One region of the Desulfovibrio inopinatus DSM 10711 genome, then DNA from elsewhere that is predicted to be linked to it. Evidence: predicted binding sites of a transcription regulator. Region 1 holds the regulator's gene; the other holds the start of a gene.
The links. Region 1 encodes sigma-54, which starts transcription at its own class of promoters, with help from an activator protein. Its sites were predicted from a motif close to CTGGCACGGNNNNTGCTT; they were not measured.

Region 1 (3,276 bases):
CGGCAGTCAGTTCCATCCGGAGTTTAAAAGCCGCCCCATGAATCCACACCCGTTGTTTCGCGATTTCGTCAAAGCCGCCAAGGTGTATCATGGGTAAGGCCAATGCATGTGGTGAGCTTGGGGTGCGCTTGGGAGCAACGGCATGAGCGATGGACCCAAAGTGATTGACCCAAAGTTGGCAGCCAAGCGCGTGAAACTGTTTGTCATGGATGTCGATGGTGTCTTGACCGACGGTGGCGTATACTATGATTCGCAGGGTGGAACCGTTGGCCGCCGCTTTAACGTGCAGGACGGTCTGGGCATTAAAATTGCTCAGGCCGCCGGCTTGGATATGGCTGTTATCAGTGGATTGCGGAGTACTCCGGTCGTCAAACGCATGGAAGAACTTGGCATCACGGAATATCACGGCGGGCACCTTCACAAATTACCAATTCTTGAAGGCATTTTGGAACAGCGAGGATTGGACTTTTCCCAGGTGGCATTTCTCGGTGATGACTGGATTGATGCGAGCATCCTCAAGCGCGTCGGCCTGCCGATGAGCGTTCCGAATGCACAACCTGAAATCCTTGAGATGGCTGCGTGGATCACGACACGACGAGGAGGAGATGGCGCCGTACGAGATGCTATTCGTTTCATTCTTGATGCACAGAATCGATGGGAACCGATGTGGCGACACTGGTCGGCATAATCATCACTCAAGGCTCGACAGGATTGATGAAGGGGAGTACTAGCTTCAAGGCATCTTTTTTGCTATGAAGACTCTCCCAGCGTAGAGGATGGTGTGCGCGTGTTGTCGCATGCTGTCCTGCGCGAGAATATGAAAACCAAGACGGATTATGGCACTCGAACTCAGACAACAACTCAAGCTGTCCCAGCAACTTGTTATGACGCCGCAATTACAGCAGGCGATCAAATTATTGCAGCTTTCACGTGTGGAACTCCTTGAGACTGTGCAGACTGAGATGTTGGAGAATCCTCTCCTGGAAGAAGCGGCCGAAGAGGAAAAGATTGAAAGAGCCGCACGCGACGAGCGTACCATTGACGCCAATACCACAGATGGCGCGATGGAAAAAGAGCTTCTGAAGAACGCGGAGTGGGACGATTATCTCGGCGATTTCTCCAGCACAGGCAAACAGGCGACGATGCGGGAATTCGAGACTCCCGAAGAAGGCATGTCGTTTGAAGCCCGATTGTCGGCCAAGACGTCACTGGAGGGGCATTTAAGCTGGCAGTTACGGTTATCCAACCTAACCGACCATGAGCTTGCTATCGCAGACGTCGTTATGGGCAACCTTGATTCGGCCGGCTATCTGCAGGCGACCATCAAGGATATTGCCGATATGGCCCATGCAGCGGAAGACGAGGTAGAGCGGGTTTTGCACCGAATTCAGCGTATGGATCCTATCGGTGTTGCTGCACGGAGTCCGAAAGAATGCCTGCTCGTTCAGCTCGAAGTGTTGGAGTATGACGACCCTGTTCTGCTGGAACTCGTCAGCGAACACCTCGAAGACCTGGAAAAGCGACGGTATAAGCCGCTCACAAAGAAGTTCAAGATAACGATGGATGATGTCAAAGAATATCTCGATATCATTCAATCACTCGACCCGTATCCAGGCGCAAGTTTTGGGTCGGGCGATCCTATCTATGTGAGCCCTGACGCTTTCGTCTATAAATACGATGATGAATTTGTTATTTTGTTGAACGAAGAGGGCTTGCCGAAACTTCAACTCAGCTCCATGTATGACGAAAATGCGCGATCCGGAGGAGATAAAGATTACCTCCAGGACAAAATGCGTTCTGCCATGTGGCTCATGAAAAGTCTCTACCAGCGACAGCGTACGTTATATAAGGTGTTGGAAAGCATCGTGAAATTTCAACGGGAGTTTTTCGAAGAGGGCGTCGGAAAAATTCGGCCTCTGATTCTGAAAGACGTTGCCGATGACATCAGCATGCATGAATCGACGGTTAGCCGAATCACGACAAGCAAGTACGTCGCGACGCCACACGGCATTTTCGAGTTGAAATTTTTCTTCAATAGTGCGCTAGGCCTTGATGATGGTGGTTCGGTTGGCTCGGAGTCTGTCAAAGCATCCATCAAACAGCTTATTGCCAATGAAGACCCCAAGAAGCCCATGAGCGACGATGCCATTGCGGACATTTTGAAGGAAACGCTCAATATCAATATTGCGCGCCGGACGGTGGCAAAATATCGTACAGCCATGAATATTCCATCGTCATCTAAACGTCGCCAAATTTTTTGACCTTGAGTTGAATTCGCAGGACATTTGTGGAGGATGTATGAACATCAGTTTTACCTTCAAGAATTTCGAGCCGTCTGAACAATTGCGCGATTACGCTGCGAAGCGGTTTGAAAAGCTTGATAAGTATGTGGTTAATACGGACAATGCCGACCTGCAGGTTAATCTTGGTGTCGAAAAGACCCGTCAGATGGCCGATGTTGTCTTTACGACGGATCGTACACATATTTCAGCCTACCATGAGTCCGAGGACATGTATGCTACCTTGGATTTGGTACATGATAAGTTGGAAGCCCAGCTTCGTAAAATTAATGAGAAATTGAAGGAGAGACGTCGGGGTGAGCGATTGGCGTCGGTCCGGACTCATTTTTTTAGCTATGATGACGATCAAGTTGGGAAAAGCGAACGCCAAATCGTTGCGATCGATAATTATAGTCCGAAGCCTATGAGCGTGGATGAAGCTGCAATGCAACTCGATACGCTCAAGTATGAATTTCTCGTATTCTTCAATTCAGAAACTGAGCGTATCAATGTCGTTTATCGCCGTAAAAGCGGAGATTTCGGCCTGATCGACCCTGGAGTGGAAGCGTAGATGCAACTGGTAGACTTTTTGGACAAAGATCTGCTTCTTCAAGATATCAAGGCGCAGACGAAGAGCGAAGTGCTGGCGGAATTGGTTGGGCCGCTCAAGACTCGATGGCCCGATCTCGATTTGGAACGGGCACGCCGTGTTTTGCTTGAACGCGAAAGCCTTGGCACCACAGGGATTGGTGACGGTGTCGCCATTCCTCACGGCAAACTTGATTCTATCGATCAGGTGGTCATTGTCGTCGGGCGGAGTTTAGCAGGTCTTGATTTCGATGCTTTGGATCAGAAACCGTGTTTCATCTTTTTTCTGGTTCTCGCACCGGAGCCGGTGGCTGGATTGCACTTGAGAATTTTGGCCCATATTTCTCGTCTCTTGTCCAGTGAATCTTTTCGATCCTCATTTGTGAATGCGAAGGACAAAGACGCCTTG
Region 2 (3,276 bases), on a different contig from region 1:
GGAATCGTCAATGACAAGAAGACGCTTTTTGTCGTCGTTGGACCGGCTCATTGTCTTTCAAGAACTCCGATGACAGTTTTAGCCCAATAAGCGGACAAAAAATAGTTCTTCGCAGCTTCTGCCGGAGGGATAGCATATTTATTGACAATATTGGAAACGATCTGCCAATCCCCGGTCTCCACGGCTTCAAGTAGATCGAGCCAATCATGTGCACTATTCTTACGCCCTTTGAGTGCATCTTTTATAATAGGATTCAAGGCCATATCGTCAATGAGTTCATCCATGGGCCTTCCCGCCAACGCATCAAGTTTAGAAAAGAGTCCAAACAGCAGCAACGTATCAGGAGCATAGCCTCCCCTCTGCGCTGTTGTCCCGATTAACTCTAAAAACCGTGAACGCTGAAGCGCAAGATAGACCAGTTCACGTCCCCTCGTCGTGTTATCGAAATCCGACATGATTACAGCGAGAGCCCACCGCCGAAACGGCACAATGCCAAGTAAATTGATTGCGTGTGGAATAGACGTGATACGACTTTTAAATCCCATGGAGGCCGCATTGATAAATTTAAGTAGCTTATAGACAAGCGCTGGATCCATGGCCACGACATCGGCAAGCTGATCTACTGTGGAGTCTGGTGCATTGAGTGCTTTGAACAAACGCACACGAGACAATGATGCCGTTGTCATGGAACGGCCCGGCACCATATGAAGTTTCCCGAAAAAAGGACCATGAAAATACTCGAACCGAAGCGCCTTTGCCCCTTCAAAGCTCTCCCAATCCTGAATATCTGAAGCCATAACATCGGCGCCAACCTTCTTCACCTGCCTGGACAAGCCAAGCACGTCCGCCGCCGACAAACGACCAATAGATAACGATACGATATCGGCCAGATGAAGCAATGCAACATGTTCAGACCGTCCGTCGTAGTTATCAAGGATCAAGCAAAATCCTTGTTGTTTCAATTCTTGATAGCCGGCGATGCACAGTTCCAAATTGTCTCCGGAACAATCCATAATAAGCGCAAGCCGGTCTTTGTGGATATGAAAAAGTTCATCCGGAGATGAAACAGATGGAGGAGACGCGATAAAAATTCGTGCGTTTTCACCAATTCCTTGCAATGCGTTTGCCATCCCCTCCGTAGCCAAAGCCACGCCAGCATCTTCACCCGCGGCATGATGCAGCATAACCTTATACGCCTGTAGGATTTTTTTACGATCAAATACAGGCTGCCTGGAGATAAATACCGGGATACTCCGATTTTCAAACTCAGGAACGGTGTGAGGCATGCAAGCTCCTTTACACACACGACAATCAACGGTTTGTATATTTTTTTTTACCGTATTATTGACAAAAACACCACAGTCTCACATTACCTTCTCATAGTGGGCCACTCACAGCGCATTCCTGTCTCGAATTGTCATAATTCCGAAACAACACCGCTCGCTTCGGGCTTGATTTTCGATTTTGCTAATCACAATGTACAAAATGGTCTTTCCGCCTCAGAGATCAACATACCGAAATCGTAGACTTTACGAATTCTATTACTCCAAGATAATTTTTTGTTGCCATTGAGCTACAATTATGTAACACATGCTCCCGGTGGGGCAAACAAAAATGTAATGCCCACCGAGGGTGCGACAAGCTTTTCTTTAAATTTCAAAATGTTAGCATTTGGCCTGGGTCTTGCTTAGACAATTCCGTCTTCCGTTTCCCCGACGGAACAAATTGGTCCCTGCAGTCCCTGCCAGGAAAAGCAACACTACGTTAAGGAGGAAGGATTTATGGATGGAAGGACGGTAAACGGCACCTTGGCCAAAGGTCTCGCTCTTGGAGGCGCGGCGCTCCTTTTGGCTTCGATTATGCCCGAAAACGCAATGGCCCAGGATGCAGCAGCTCCCGAGTATTTAACTCAGTTCAACGGCAACGTTGTATGGACGCTTATTGCAGCCATTTTGGTCATGTTCATGCAGGCTGGTTTCGCGATGGTCGAAACAGGGCTTACCCGAGCCAAAAACGCCTGTAACATTTTGATGAAAAACATGTTCGACTTTTCGGCCGGCAGCGTGATTTTCTTCTTGTGCGGCTTCGCATTCATGTTCGGTGATGACATCAGCAGCTTCATCGGCTGGTCCAACTTCGGCCTCTCGGCCGGCGGAACCGGCAGCGACGATGCCATCTGGACCTACACATTCTGGTTCTTCCAGACCGTGTTCGCCGCTACCGCCGTCACCATCGTGTCCGGTGCCATTGCCGAACGTACAAAATTTGTTGCGTACTTGGTTGTCAGCGTGGTCGTCACCGGTTTCATTTACCCCATTTCGGGCCACTGGATTTGGGGCGGTGGTTGGCTTTCGTCCCTGTCCACTCCGATGATTGACTTTGCCGGCTCTACGGTCGTTCACTCCGTCGGTGGCTGGATTGCTCTTGCCGGTGCTATGGTTGTCGGTCCTCGTATTGGCAAATACACCAGTGACGGTGTTGCCCGCGCTATTCCCGGCCATAACATTCCTTTGGTCGCCTTGGGTGTCTTCATTCTCTGGTTCGGTTGGTTCGGGTTCAACCCCGGTTCGACCACGGAAGCTTCCGGCTCCATCGGCGTCATCGCGACGACCACCAACTTGGCTGCCTGCATGGGTGGCTTGGCTGCCATGATGGTCACATGGATGCGCTACGGCAAGCCTGACCCGTCCATGAGCCTCAACGGAGTTCTCGCCGGCTTGGTTGGCATTACTGCCGGTTGTGCCAACGTCAGCCCCACTGGCGCGCTGATTATCGGCTTCATCTGCGGTATCCTTGTTGTCCTGTCCGTTGAATTCATCGATAAAGTCCTCAAAATTGACGACCCGGTCGGTGCCATCTCTGTCCACGGTGTTTGTGGCGCTTGCGGCACACTCCTTGTCGGCCTCCTTGCCAGCCCGGATTTCGGTGGCGAAGCTGGCCTGTTTTACGGCGGCGGCGTCAGCCTGCTCATCACCCAGATCATTGGTGTCGCAAGTGTCTTCATCTGGGCTTTGGGCACAGGCTACATCCTCTTCACCGTCCTCAAGGTCACTGTCGGCGTGCGTGTCTCCGAGGAAGAAGAAATTCGTGGACTGGACATCGGTGAACACGGCATGGAAGCATACAACGGCTTCCAGATCTTCACCACCGAGTAAAAGGAGAACACGCCATGAAACTCATTATAGCATACATTCGACCCGAACAGCTCAACGCGGTCAAGAAGTCCCTGTTCTCGAAAAAAATCTATGGCATGTCCGTCACGAACTGCCTTGGTGC

Region 2: the regulator sigma-54 is predicted to act here: its motif matches at 1,672-1,689, upstream of G451_RS0104315 (ammonium transporter).

The regions. Positions count from the first base shown of each region.
Region 1 is NZ_AUBP01000026.1:17,657-20,932, reverse strand. It holds gene G451_RS0115475 (CTP synthase) at 1-97, shown strand, start outside; gene G451_RS0115470 (KdsC family phosphatase) at 143-688, shown strand; gene rpoN (RNA polymerase factor sigma-54) at 837-2,261, shown strand; gene hpf (ribosome hibernation-promoting factor, HPF/YfiA family) at 2,299-2,850, shown strand; gene G451_RS0115455 (PTS sugar transporter subunit IIA) at 2,851-3,276, shown strand, end outside.
Region 2 is NZ_AUBP01000002.1:454,883-458,158, reverse strand. It holds gene G451_RS32285 (response regulator) at 1-51, opposite strand, end outside; gene G451_RS0104320 (EAL and HDOD domain-containing protein) at 48-1,286, opposite strand; gene G451_RS0104315 (ammonium transporter) at 1,782-3,155, shown strand; gene G451_RS0104310 (P-II family nitrogen regulator) at 3,170-3,276, shown strand, end outside.